One region of the Actinoplanes sp. NPDC023801 genome, then DNA from elsewhere that is predicted to be linked to it. Evidence: riboswitches for the same ligand, from Rfam matches in the RefSeq annotation. Region 1 holds a riboswitch; the other holds the start of a gene.
The links. Region 1 has a riboswitch for cyclic di-AMP ahead of AB0G04_RS21545 (hypothetical protein). Riboswitches for the same ligand answer to the same signal wherever they lie in the genome.
Positions count from the first base shown of each region.

Region 2: linked by a shared signal. The riboswitch ahead of AB0G04_RS12615 (NlpC/P60 family protein) and the one ahead of AB0G04_RS21545 (hypothetical protein) in region 1 are both predicted to bind cyclic di-AMP.

Region 1 is NZ_JBFAAI010000011.1:218,568-225,501, forward strand. Features, by position in the region: gene AB0G04_RS21540 (glycoside hydrolase family 65 protein) at 1-2,292, shown strand, start outside; gene AB0G04_RS21545 (hypothetical protein) at 2,351-3,373, opposite strand; cyclic di-AMP (ydaO/yuaA leader) riboswitch at 3,378-3,511, opposite strand; cyclic di-AMP (ydaO/yuaA leader) riboswitch at 3,718-3,934, shown strand; gene AB0G04_RS21550 (hypothetical protein) at 3,933-4,967, shown strand; gene AB0G04_RS21555 (ABC transporter ATP-binding protein) at 5,029-5,799, opposite strand; gene AB0G04_RS21560 (ABC transporter permease) at 5,792-6,688, opposite strand; gene AB0G04_RS21565 (TetR/AcrR family transcriptional regulator) at 6,875-6,934, shown strand, end outside.
Region 2 is NZ_JBFAAI010000005.1:150,515-157,448, forward strand. Features, by position in the region: gene AB0G04_RS12605 (epoxide hydrolase family protein) at 1-1,030, opposite strand, end outside; gene AB0G04_RS12610 (MarR family winged helix-turn-helix transcriptional regulator) at 1,084-1,500, shown strand; gene AB0G04_RS12615 (NlpC/P60 family protein) at 1,657-2,646, opposite strand; cyclic di-AMP (ydaO/yuaA leader) riboswitch at 2,663-2,787, opposite strand; gene AB0G04_RS12620 (M56 family metallopeptidase) at 2,928-3,836, opposite strand; gene AB0G04_RS12625 (BlaI/MecI/CopY family transcriptional regulator) at 3,833-4,189, opposite strand; gene AB0G04_RS12630 (cytochrome ubiquinol oxidase subunit I) at 4,263-5,675, shown strand; gene cydB (cytochrome d ubiquinol oxidase subunit II) at 5,688-6,668, shown strand; gene cydC (thiol reductant ABC exporter subunit CydC) at 6,665-6,934, shown strand, end outside.

The sequences.
Region 1 (6,934 bases):
GCCCAGTCAGAGTCGGTGTTCGCGCTCTCCAACGGCCACATCGGGATACGCGGGAACCTGGACGAGGGTGAGCCGCACGGCCTGCCGGGCAGCTATCTGAACTCGTTCTACGAGCTGCGGCCGCTGCCGCACGCCGAGGCGGGGTACGGCTTCCCCGAGTCCGGCCAGACCATGGTCAACGTCACCAACGCCAAGCTGATGCGTCTGCTGGTCAACGACGAGCCGTTCGACGTCCGGTACGGCGAGCTGCTCTCCCACGAACGCTGCCTCGACCTGCGGGCCGGCACCCTGGAACGGGTCGTCGAGTGGGTGTCCCCGTCAGGGCAGGGCGTCCGGGTACGGACCGTGCGGCTGGTCTCGTTCACCCAGCGGGCCATCGTGGCGTTCCTCTACGAGGTCGAGCCGCTGGACACCTCCGCCCGGCTGATCCTGCAGTCGGAGCTGGTCGCCAACGAGCAGCTGCCGCCGATGAGCAAGGACCCGCGGGTGGCCGCGGTGCTGGACCGCCCGTTGCAGGGCGAGGAGATGCTGGAGCAGCCCACCGGCGGCATCCTGGTCCACCGCACCAAGGCCAGTGACCTGCGGATGGCCGCGGCCATGGAGCACTCGGCGGAGACGCCGGGCCGGCACGCCATCACCACCGAGGGCCACCCCGACTGGTTGCGCACCACGGTGGCCTGCCGCCTGGAGCCCGGCCAGAAGCTGCGGGTCGTCAAGCTCGCGGCGTACGGCTGGTCCAGCATCCGCTCACTGCCCGCACTGCGTGACCAGGTCGGCGCGGCCCTCGCCAGCGCCCGCCTGGACGGCTGGGAGGGCCTGGTCCAGCAGCAGCGGGACTACCTGGACGCGTTCTGGGACCACTCCGACGTCAAGGTGGAGGGCGACCCGGAGGTGCAGCAGGCGGTCCGCTTCGGGCTGTTCCACACGCTGCAGGCCGGCGCCCGGGCCGAACAGCGCCCGATCGGCTCCAAGGGCCTCACCGGGCCGGGCTACGACGGTCACACGTTCTGGGACGCCGAGACGTTCGTGCTGCCGGCCCTGACCTACACCCAGCCCTCCGCGGCGGCCGACGTGCTGCGCTGGCGGCACTCGACGCTTGACCTGGCGCGGGAGCGGGCGCAGACACTCGGCCTGCAGGGCGCCGCGTTCCCGTGGCGGACCATCCGCGGCCAGGAGTGCTCCGGCTACTGGCCGGCCGGCACGGCAGGGTTCCACATCGCGGCCGACATCGCCGATGCGGTCCGTCGTTACGTGCAGGCCACCGGCGACTACGACTTCGAGCGGGAGGTCGGCCTGGAGCTGCTGGTGGAGACCGCACGGCTGTGGCGTTCGCTGGGGCACCACGACCGGCACGGGCGCTTCCACATCGACGGCGTGACCGGGCCGGACGAGTACACCGCCGTGGTGAACGACAACATCTACACCAACCTGATGGCCCAGCAGAACCTGATGACCGCGGTCGAGGCCTGCAAGCGGCACCCCGACCTGGCCCGCAGGCTGGGTGTGGACGACGAGGAGGCGGCGTCGTGGCGGGACGCGGCGGCTGCCGTGCACATCCCGTACGACAAGGAGCTCGGCGTCCACCAGCAGTGCGAGGGCTTCACCCGGCTCCAGGAGTGGGACTTCGAGAACACCCCGCCGGAGGGGTACCCGCTGCTGCTGAACTTCCCGTACTTCGACCTGTACCGCAAGCAGGTGATCAAGCAGGCCGACCTGGTCATGGCGATGTACATCCGGGGTGACGCGTTCACGCCCGAGGAGAAGGCACGCAACTTCGCCTACTACGACGCCCGGACCGTACGGGATTCGTCGCTCTCCGCCTGCATCCAGGCCGTTCTGGCGGCCGAGACCGGGCACCTCGAGCTGGCCCACGACTACCTGGGCGAGGCCGCCCTGATGGACCTGCACGACCTGCACCAGAACGCCCGGGACGGCGTCCACGTGGCGTCCCTGGCCGGTACCTGGATCTCGCTGGTCGCCGGCCTCGGTGGCATGCGTGACTTCAACGGTCAGCTGAGCTTCGCCCCGCGCCTGCCCAGCCGCATCAACAACCTGGAGTTCTCGCTGCTCTGGCGCGGCCTGCGGCTGCGCGTGAACGTGACCTCCGACGAGGTCACGTACTCGCTGCGCAACGGTGGCGGCCAGGCCCGCCTCACCCTGCTGCATCACGGCAAGGAGCTGGAGGTGACCCAGGTACGCCCGGTGACCATGCCGATCCCGGCCGGGGTGCCGGCCGGCCCGGCACCGGCTCAGCCGCACGGGCGGGCGCCGGTGCGTCGCGCGGTGCACTGAGCACGGACGAAAGAAGGCCCGCCCCCTTCCCGGGGGCGGGCCTTCTCGCTGTCTGCCGTTAAAGCATGGAGACGTGTACGTGGTCAGTGTGCGCACTGGCCCCGTGGTAGTCGCTCCAGCCGTTGGCCGGGAACCAGATCTTCCGATTCCAGATCACGTAGTAGATGCCGAGCCGGTCGCCGTTACGAACCAGGAACGCCATCAAGTCGTTGCCGTACTTGAATTCCTTGTCCGTGTCGTAGCTGGAGAAGCCGCTCTTCTGAAGGGACCAGTCGCAGGCCCGGCCCTTCGGGTGTTCGTAGGGGCCACCGGGCCGGTAGCAACCGACGAACATGTTGAAGCCGGCCTTCTTGGTCTCCTTGTACATGTGCAGGGTGCGCTTGGTCACACAGCCGCCGGTGGTGGGGTCCTTCTCGGTGCAGCCCTCGGAGGAGAAGCCGCCGCTGGAGTTGCGCGGCGCCGGAGCCGCGTCCGGCGAGTCGGCAACCACGAAGCCCTTGGTGACACCCTTGCCACCGACCAGCGCGAACGCGTCCGCGGCCTGGTCCTTCTGCTTCTTCATCAGCGCGGCGTCCTGCTGCTGCTGCTTGACCTCGGCATCGAGACGCTTCTTGCTCTCAGTGATGGTCCGGACGGCCTGGTTGAGTTCGTTCAACTTGGCGTCGTGCAGCCGGTTGATCTCCTCGAGCGAGACCGCCTTCTCCATGAAGTTGGTCGACGAGTTCGATTTCAGCAGGTAGCTGACGGTGCTGAGATTGCCCGTCATGTACTGCTGCTTGGCGATCTGATCGACCTCAGGGATCAGCGCGTTGCGCCGGGCCTCGGCCTGCTTGATCTGATTGGCCAGCTGCGTCTGCGTCTTCGTGGACTTCTCCACGGCCGCCTTGGCAGCGACATATCGCCGGTTTGTGGATTCGATCACATCGGAGAGAAGCGCGTCGTCATCCTGCTCCTGCTCTTGAGCAGTGGTCGAGGAACCGCCGGGCTCGGCCGAGGCCGGAGACGAGGGCGCCATGAGCATCACGGCAGCCGCCAGCGGTGCCAGGGCAAGAATCAGCCACCGGCGGGGACTTGCGGTCATCAACAGTTCCTTCCGTGTCACCGCCGACCGAGTTAGCTGACGGGTTCGGGACGGAAGCAATCCCTACCGCAAACTGCGGATACACCCCAGTGACCTGGTTCCCCGGCTCGCCTTTCGGCGATTGGGCGGCGGCCTGCCGGCAACTCGGGGGCGGTGCCGTCCTGGCAGGACCGGCGGTCAGCTTACCCGAGATATCGCCGTGGATCAGACCCGAGGAACGGCGAAAAGTGTTACCGATCAACGACTTTCCGTAATTCTGTCACCGTTCGTGTCGGGGTCATTGCCAGCTGTGCGAGAACTGTCGATCTGTCGATCGAGTAGGTATGGTCGGTGCGGTTCCCGTATGGGTGCCGCCGCCTAATCGCCGTAAATGGCGAGCCGGGGATCCAATGATGTGACTTATTCGCGACGGTGCGGACGCCGTCACCGACCCGCCGGGAGCGAAGCTCGGGGCAGGTCGTGAACAAGCCGCATTCCCGGGGTGAATCCGCGCACAGCGGTAGGGATTTCCTTCGTCCCGAACCCGTCAGCTAACCCGGCCGGCGGCCGACGGAAGGAAATGCCTGTGCAGCAGAACACTGCGCGGCGATTAGCGGCGTTGCTGGCGCTGCTCGTCGCCGCGTGCGGACTGGCCGTTGCCCCGACGCCGGCCACCGCGGCCCCCCGGTTGTTCGCCGCCCCCGGCGACTCAGGTGACGACGGTGAGGGCGGATCCGCCTCCCTGATCGACAAGCTCGAGAAGGCCTCCAAGGGCTTCGTCGAGGCCAAGGCCAAGCTGAAGACGTCCAAGGAGCAGCAGGCCAAGCTGACCGCCGAGCTCAAGCGGCTGGACGCCGCCCTGGGCCCGCAGCAGCAGGCGCTGGACGAGATGGCGGCCCAGGCGTACGCCACCGGCCGGGCCGGCCCGATGGCCGCTCTGATCAACTCCAGCAGCCCCGAGGGCTTCCTGGACAAGGCCGAGACACTGGCCGTCGTCGCGGCCGACCAGAACCGCGCGATCCAGGATCTGAAGACCACCCGGGAAACCCAGCAGAAGGCCAAGAGCGCGATCGACATCGCCATCAAGGACCAGCAGAAGCAGGTCACCGTGATGGCGAAGCAGAAGCAGCAGGCCGAGGCCGCGCTGAAGGCCGCGAACCAGGGTGACGACGCCGGTTCATCGTCCGACGGCGGCGGCAGCGCCGACGCGGCGCCGGGCCCGGGGGGCGGCGGTTGCAGCGAGACCGACCCGACCGGGACGGGCGGCTGCGTCACCCCGACCCTCCTGCACGCCTACAAGGAGGCCCGTGCCGACGGGTTCACCCGGTTCACCAAGTGCTGGCGCACCCAGAACAGCGGTGAGCACCCCAAGGGCCGGGCCTGCGACTTCTCGTCCGAGAAGGGCACGTTCGGCGGGGATGCCACCGGAGCCGACAAGACGTACGGCGATCGGCTGGCGAACTACTTCATCAACAACGCCGACGATCTCAACGTGCTCTACGTGATCTGGTACCGCCGGATCTGGCTGCCGAGCAGTGGCTGGAAGTCGTACAGCGGGGCGGGCGGCGACCCGTCCAGCGACCACACCAACCACGTGCATCTGTCGGTCAACTAGCAGCGCACACGAATGGCGCGCACCGCTGACCCAGCGGGGCGCGCCATTCGTATGAGGTCGCCTACCGGCGGGAGAAGGCCTCGTACTCCTTCATCACATCGGCGGTCGGGCCGTCGGCGCGGATCTCGCCGGCCTCCAGCCAGATGCACCGCTCACAGGTGTCCCGGATCGACTGCTCGCTGTGGCTGACCAGGAAGACCGTGCCGGCCTCGCGGCGAAGCTGGCGGACCCGCTCCTCGCTGCGCTTGCGGAACTTGGCGTCACCGGTGGCCAGCGCCTCGTCGATCAGCAGCACGTCGTGCTTCTTCGCGGCGGCGATGGAGAACCGCAGGCGGGCCGACATGCCGGACGAGTAGGTCCGCATCGGCAGGGTGGAGAAGTCGCCCTTGTCGTTGATGCCGGAGAACTCGATGATCTCGTCCTTGCGGGCCTTCACCTCGGCCGGCGTCATACCCATCGCGAGGCAGCCCAGCTCGACGTTGCGGTCACCGGGCAGCTCGTTCATCAGGGCCGCGTTGACGCCCAGCAGCGAGGGCTGCCCGGCCGCGTAGATCGCGCCACGGGACACCGGCAGGAGCCCGGCCACCGCCCGCAGCAGCGTCGACTTGCCCGAGCCGTTGGTGCCGATCAGGCCGATCGCCTCGCCCTTGTAGGCGACGAAGCTGACGCCCTTGACCGCGTGCACCTCGCGGATGTTCGCGTTCTTGCCGCGGGTGGCGAGACGCTTGAAGCTGGCGACCGGGCTGGTGCTGCCCGCCCCGGCCTGGTGGATCTTGTAGATGATGTGGGCGTCGTCGGCGACGACGGTGGGGACGCGCTCGTTGTCAGCCACGGCCGTAACCCTTCTCTCCGCGCCAGAAGTAGACGTAACCGCCGATGCCGACGACAGCCGCCCAGAGCGTCGCCTGGATCCACAGCACGGCTGGAGGGTTGGCCAGGGGTGCGCCCTCGAGCAGCGCGTGGCGCATCAGCTCGATGAAGATCAGCATCGGGTTCGCCTCGACCACCTGGAGCTGCCAGCCGGACAGCACGTTCCGGAACATGGTCACCGGGTAGAGCACGGCCGAGCCGTACAGCCAGAACCGCATGATGAACGGGACCAGCTGGCGGATGTCGCGGAACTTGGAGCCGTAGCGCGCCATGAACAGGCCCAGGCCGGTGTTGAAGACCGACTGCAGGAGCAGGGCCGGCAGGACGAGCAGCCACTCGAGGGTGAGCGGCTCCCCGGTCACCAGCACGATGCCCATCAGCACGACGAGGGCGACGATGAAGTTCCGGGTCTCGACCACTACGGCGGACAGCGGCAGGCTGGCCCGTGGGAAGTGCAACGCCCGGATCAGGCCCAGGTTGCCGACGATGGTGTTCTGCCCGGTCTGGACCACCGACTGGGTGAACTGGAAGACGAAGACCCCGACACACAGGTACGCGATGAAGTTGTCCATGCCGCGGTCGGCCTGGAGCACCAAGCCGAAGATCACGTAGTAGACCGCGGCGTTGATGATCGGCGTCAGCACCTGCCACACCGCGCCCAGCTTGGTGTTGCCGAGTGCCGAGGTCATCTTGGCGCTGGCATGGGCTGCGATGAAGTGCCGGTAGGCCCAGAGCTGCCGGGTGTACTCCGGGAGGCTGGGAAGCCGTCCGGAGGCGCTCAGGCCGTTACGCCGGGCCAGCTCCTTGAGGGAGAGCCCGGCGTCGGCCGAGGCGACCGCCGTCTCTGTCATGGGGTGGTGCTCCGATCTGGTCGGCCCTTCGGGCGCGGCGGGATCCGATGCCTGATGCGAGGACACAGAAGCAGCATGACAGGCTCCCGGCCGTGCCGATGGAACGGGTTCGTATCGACGTGGCTGTGACGGTAGCTGACCAAACGGCGGAACGCAACCGTTACGTCGTAGCGCTATAGTGACTGTGTGGCGACAATCAAGCGCGCACCTGCCGGAGCGGCGGTGCTCCGAGGCGACATCACCGTG
Region 2 (6,934 bases), on a different contig from region 1:
CGTCGGCGGTGTAGAGGCCGGGCACCTCCAGGGCCGCGAAGTGGCCACCACGGGGGTACTCGGTCCAGCGGGTGATCGTCTCGCGCTGCTCGGCCAGCGGGCGGATCGACTGGACGATGTCACGGGGAAGAACCGCGACGGCCAGCGGGACCGGGCAGGCCGGGAGCGGTCCGCCGAGGCCGCTCTCCTTGATCAGACGTGCGGCCGAGCCGGCGGTACGGAACAGCCAGTGATGGGCGATGTTCGCGACGATGCGGTCGTCGGGGACCGGTGTGGCCGGGTCGGCCCAGGTGTCGAACTTCTCGGCCATGAAGGCGAGCAGTCCGGCCGGTGAGTCGTTGAGGGCGTACGCGGGGGTCTGCGGGGTCGCGGCGAACAGGATCTGGTGCGGGTGCCGGTTGGCGGCCAGCCGCATGGTCCGGGCGAGACGGTCCTGATCCTCGGGTCCGAGCCCGTCCGGGGAGCCGGGTGTCGGCAGGTAGTTGACGTGCACGCCGATGACCCGCTCGGGAGCGACCGTGGCGAGCAGCCGGGAGATGCCGGAGCCCCAGTCGCCGCCCTGGGCGCCGTAGCGCCGGTATCCGAGCCGGGACATCAGTTCGGCCCAGGCCTCGGCCACCCGCTGGATTGCCCAGCGGCCGCCGGTCGGGCCGGAGAGCCCGAAGCCGGGGATTGCCGGGGCCACCACGTGGAAGTACTCGGTGAGCGGTCCGAGCACGTCGAGGAACTCCACCGTGGAGCCGGGCCAGCCGTGGGTGAGCAGCAGGGGCAGGGCGTTCGGGTCGGCGGACCGGGCGTGGAAGAAGTGGACGCGGTCACCGCCGATCTCGGTGACCTGCTGCGGTACGGCGTTGAGCGCGGCCTCGTGGGCGCGCCAGTCGAACTCGAGCCAATGCCCGGCGAGTGCGCGCACCCGGGCCACGGTGATGCCGTACTCCTCGGGCGCTTCTTCGGGCCATCGGGTACGGGTGAGGCGCGCGGCCAGGTCGTCGAGGTCGGCTTGCGGGACGTGCACCCGAAAATCGTTCATACGGCTAACGTTAGTCCGACTAACGTTAGCCCGTCGAATGATATCGTCGTCACGTGGATCACCTGCCGAGCTGGCTGCTCTCCCAGACCGCCGTGCACGCGCACCGGCTCGTCGCCGGCGGTTTCGCGGCCGCCGGGGCGAAGGGCTGTCACTACCGGCTGCTGGCGTCGCTGATCACGGACGGCCCGGCCAGTCAGGCAGCGCTCGGGCGGCGCACCGGGATCCACCTGAGCGACCTCGTCGGAGCCCTGAACGAACTGGAGTCGGCCGGTTTCGTGGAGCGGGCACCGGATCCGGCGGACCGGCGGCGCAACGTGGTCGTGGTCACCGCCGCCGGGCAGGAGCGCGGGGCCGAGCTGAGCGGACGGGCGGATGCGATCCAGGACGAGCTGCTGGCGCCGCTCTCGGCGGGCGAACGGGAACAGCTCACCGGCTTGCTGCGCAGGCTGTTGGAGCACCACAGCCGGTGACGGATCGCTCAAGCTCGGCGGTCGCGTGTCCCGCCGGGGCGGACCGCCCGGCTCGCGGGCGCGGGCCGGTTACCTTCGTGGCCCGTACGAAATGTGGCCCGTACGAAATGAAGAAAGGCCGCCGTCCGAGGACGGCGACCTTTCCGCATGGGGTTTCTAGGCCGGGCGTCGATAGCCCGCGATAGGTCCCCGGTCGATGGTGGCCATCCGCACGTGGTCGCCCGTGCGCGGCGCGTGCACCACCTTGCCGCCGCCGATGTAGAGGGCGACATGGTGCACATCGGAGTAGTAGAAGACCAGGTCGCCCGGCTTCAGCTCGCTCCGGCTCACCGCCCTGGTGGAGCCCCACTGATCCTTCGTGTAGTGCTCGAGGTGCACGCCGACCGCACCCCAGGCCTCCTGCGTCAGGCCCGAGCAGTCGTAGGTGTTCGGGCCGTTCGAGCCGAAGACGTAGGGCTTGCCGATCAGGTCGCACGCCTTCTGGGCGGCGCGGCCGCCCTTGTCGTTCGTGTACGCGACCGGGCAGGGGCCGGTGCGCAGCTCCCCGTCGCTCGCGTCGACATCGCCGTAGGCGTCGAGACGGAGCTTCTGGAGCTTGGTGATCTCCTTCTCGATCGCCGTCCTCTTGGTCGCGAGGTCGGTGTCCCGGACCTCGATCTCGGACTCCAGCTTGTCGACGGTCGCCTTGTCGGCGGCGTACTTGTCGCGAAGCTTGGCGACCTCGGCGATCGAGGCCTTCCGGTTGGCGGACAGCTGATCGAGAAGCGTCAGCTTGTCCACGAAGCCGGTCGGCGAACCGGTCAGGATCATCGCGTTCATGGTGCCCGGCGGGCCCTGCATGTAGGCGTCGACCGCGAGACCCTTCACCTGGACCATCGCCTTGTCCACCTGGGCCTGCAGCGGGGCGAGGGTCTTCGCCAGGTCCTTCTGCTGCTTGCGCAGCTTGACCAGCTTGGCGTGGGTGCCGTTGTAGTCCTCGATGACGGGCTCGAGCTCGTTCCACTCCTTGTCGATCTTTTTCTCGATCTCCGCGGGGGAAGGCTCGGCATGGGCGACGGCCGGTCCCGTGACCAGGATGCCGGCCGCGGCCGCCGCGCACAGCACGATGCGCACGAGGCCGGCGCGACGCGCGCCAATCCGTTTCACGCTGGTGCGTCTTCCTTTCTTCCCGTTCAGCCGCCGACCGGGTTAGCTGACGGGTTCGGGCGGGAAGTCTGCCCGGCCGCGTCGCCGCGGCTTCACCCCAGGTGCTCGGTTCCCCGGCTCGCGATCAGGCGATGGCGCGATTAGGCGGTGGCTCGCCAGATCGGCCGGGTGACCGATGGGGGGCTGGTCGAACCGGGGACCACCGTACTCGGATCAAGGCGGCAAATGAAGGTCGCACACCCCGGCGAACTGTACGCACGGTTAAGTTCACGCTGGGTGGTCTAAAACGGCCAGCTGTCCATGGCCCGCGCCAGCCAGGGCACCACCACGATCACGGTGGGTAACACCAGCAGACCCGCCGCCCCGGCCGCGGCCGCCACCGTGAGGACCGCCGAACTCCGCTCCGGGCCGTCCAGCCGGGCCAGCCGGCGACGCCGGGATTCACCCTCGGGGTCGGCGGTCACCTCCTCCGCCAGGGGGACGGCGTCGGCCAGGCGGGCCAGCGCGGTACGCAGCGGCGCCGTCCCCGCCCGGCGCCGGGCGGCGTCGTCGGCGACCATCTCGAGCAGCAGGTGCACGGCGTCCAGCGGCGCCTTCGACCGCAGCGGTCCCGGCACCGCCCGGTAGAACGCGGTGAACGACTCCATCACCAGCTCGTGGTGGTGCCGCAGGTGGGCGCGTTCGTGGGCGAGGACCGCGTCCACCTGCTCCCGGTCGAGCACGCGCAGGACCCCGTCGCTGAGCACCACCCGCGGGTGCCGGCCGGGCACGCAGTAGGCAAGCGGCAGCGGGCCGTCGAGCACCCGTACCTCCTCGCCGCCCAGGTCGTCGTGGCGTTCCACCCGGTCGAGCAGGTCGACGAGCATCCGGTGCCGGGCGCGCCGGGCCCGCGCGCGGTGGCTGACCCGGCCCAGCGAGATCAGCAGCCGGATCACGATGACGGCGGCCACCGCGAGGGAGAACAGCAGGGCCGCGACCACCTCGGGATGACGGGCTCCGGCCTCGCGGGACATCTCCTCGGGCGCGGCCAGCACCACGCCGAGCGCGCAGAGCACGGCGGTGAGCGTGAGCGACTGCCAGAGCAGGATCGCGGCGACCGGCGCCCGGTCGGTCCACCGGGCGTTCGCCAGCAGTCTCGGCGCGGCCAGGGAGAGCGTCAGCCCGAGGGCACCGAGCAGGAGGGCGGTCACCGCTCGATGTTACGGGCGGCCTTCTCCATCGCGGCCCGCAGCGCCTCCGGGGGCAACTGCCCCATGAAGTACGCGAGAGCGGCGTCCCGGTCGGGGGTGGCGCTGAGCGCGTCGAGCATCACCCCGGCGGTCATCTCCTCGCGGGTCTGCGCCGGGGCGTACCGGTAGGCGCGGTCGGCGCGCTGCTGGGTGACCAGGCCCTTCTTGGCGAGCCGGTCGAGCACGGTCATCACGGTCGTGTACGCCAGGTCACGGTCCCGGCTGAGCAGCTCGTGCACCTGCCGGACGGTGAGCGGTTCGCCCGCGTCCCACAACTTCGTCATGACCTCGCGTTCGAGATCGTTCCTCGCCATGTGACCCACTCTACTTCACCGTGTCGTACTACGCGTCGTAGTATCTACTACGAAACGTCGTAGAGGGGCTGCCATGGACGTGCTCGACCTCACCCGGCTGCAGTTCGCGGTCGTGACGATCTACCACTACCTGTTCGTGCCGGTCTCCATCTCGCTGTCCGCCACCGCGGCCGGGTTCCACCTCGCCTGGCTGCGCACCGGCCGGGACAAGTACCTGCACCTGGCCAAGTTCACCGGCAAGCTGCTGATCGTCACGTTCGCCGTCGGTGTCGTCACCGGACTCGTCCAGGAGTTCCAGTTCGGACTCGGCTGGAGCTCGTTCGCCCGGTTCTACGGCGACGTCTTCGGACCCACCCTGGCCATCGAGGGCATGCTCGCGTTCTTCCTCGAGGCGACGTTCCTGGCCCTCTGGTACTTCGGATGGGACCGGCTGCCCCGCCGCCTGCACGCCGCCACCATCGTGATCGTCGCCGTCGGGACGCTGCTCTCGGCGTACATCATCCTGGCCGCCAACTCGTTCATGCAGAACCCGGTCGCCTACGCACTCGACCCGGACACCGGGCGCGCGCACCTGACCAGCTTCACCGAACTGCTCACCAACGAGGTCGTGCTCGCCGCGTTCCCGCACACGATCGGCGGGGCCGCGATGGCCGGCGGCGGGCTGCTGCTGGCGATCGGGATCTGGCGGGCCTCGGCCGACACCGCCTTCGGCACGCTCTCCCGGGTCGGGGCGTGGACCATGCTGATCGGCGGCGCGGTCACCGCGATCAGTGGCGACCACCTCGGCAAGGTGATGACGGCCGTGCAGCCGATGAAGATGGCGGCGGCCGAGGCCCTGTACGAGACGACCACCGGGGCACCGTTCTCGGTCTTCGCGATCGGCGAACTCGGTCACGACCGGCCGTTCTTCAGCATCGAGATCCCCGGCCTGCTGTCGTTCCTCGGTACCGGCTCGTTCGGCGGGACCGTCCAGGGCATCGACGACCTCCAGGCCGCTTACGTCGCACAGTACGGGCCGGGCAGCTACGTACCGATGATCCCGGTGGCGTTCTGGACCTTCCGTCTCATGATCGGCGCCGGCGTGCTCGGGATGGCGCTCGCCGCGTACCACCTGTGGTCGAACTGGGACACCACCCGGCGCGTCCCGCTGCTGCCCGGCTTCCTGCAGCCCGGCGGGGGCACACCCGGCTGGCTGAAGCGCTTCGTCCTGCTCGCACCCATGATCCCGGCCGCCGCCAACACGTTCGGCTGGATCTTCACCGAGACCGCACGGCAGCCGTGGCTCGCCTTCGGCATCTCCAAGGTCGCCGACGGCATCTCCCCCGGCCTCACCCGCGCCGAGGTGATCGTGTCGCTGGCCGGGTTCACGATCGTCTACGGCCTGCTCGCCGTCGTCTGGTACCGCCTCGTCGTGCACCTGTCCCGCAAGCCGCTGACACCGCTTCCCGCCGAACGGGAAGAGTCCGAGCCGGTTCCCGCCTACTAGGAGCGACCCCTCATGATCACGTTCTGGTTCGCGGTGCTCGTACTCGCCTGGGTGCTCTATTTCGTCCTCGAGGGCTTCGACTTCGGCGTCGGCATCCTGTCCCCGCTGCTCGGCCGGGACGAGCACGAACGAGGAGCCATCGTCCGTACGGTCGGGCCGTTCTGGGACGGCAACGAGGTGTGGCTGGTCGCCGCCGTCGGGGTCACGTTCGCCGCGTTCCCCGACTGGTACGCCGCCCTGATGTCCGCCCTCTACCTGCCCCTGGTCGCCGTCCTGCTGCTCCTGGCGATCCGCGGCACCGCCCTGGAGTTCCGCGGCAAGCACGACTCACCGGCGTGGCGCCGCCGCGCCGACCTGCTCCTGGCCGGCAGCTCCGCCGCCATCGTCGTCCTCTGGGGTGCCGTCCTCGGCATCCTCGTCGACGGCCTGGCCCTCGGCCCGGACGGTGAGGTCACCGGCACCGGCATCGCTCGCAGCCTCGGCCCGCTGGTCACCCCGGCCGCCGGAATCGGCGCGCTCGCCGCGCTTCTCGCGGCGGTCCTGCTCGGCGCCACCTTCCTCGCCCTGCGCACCACCGGCCCGGTCCGCCGCCGGGCCCGCGACGTGGCCCGGCACACCGGCACGGCCGGCGCGGTCACACTTCTCGTCACCGGCATCGGTACGGGAAGCCGCCTCACCCTGGCCGCCGCGGCGATCGTCTTCATCTCCGGGCTGCAGGCGCGGCGCTCCCGCGAGGGCACCGCCTTCGCGGCCGTCGCCGTCGCGGTCGCCGCCGCCGTGGCCGCCGTCTTCACCACCCACGGCGACGTGGTCCTGCGCAGCACGCTCGACCCGGCCTGGTCCCTGACCCGCGACGCGGCCGCCGCCGGCCCGGAGGCACTGCGCCTGATCACCGTGGCCGGCGTCCTGACCCTCCCCGGCGTCCTCGCCTACCAGGCCTGGTCCTACTGGGTCTTCCGCCGCCGCGTCGCCAGCGAACGGGTCCCGTCGTGACCGCCGCACCGATCGACCCGCGACTGCTGCGGCACGCCCGCTCCAGCCGGACCGGAGTCGCCATGCTCGCCGTGATCGGAACCGGCCAGGCCGCCGTGACGATCACCATCGCGGTGGCGCTCTGCGCGATCGTCACCGCCCTCCCCCGGCCCGGCCGCGGACCGATCCTCCTGCTGGCCGCCGCGTTCGTGACGCGCGGCGCGCTGGCCTGGGCCGAGCAGGTCGCGGCCCAGCGCACCGCGGCCCGCGTCACCGACGAACTGCGG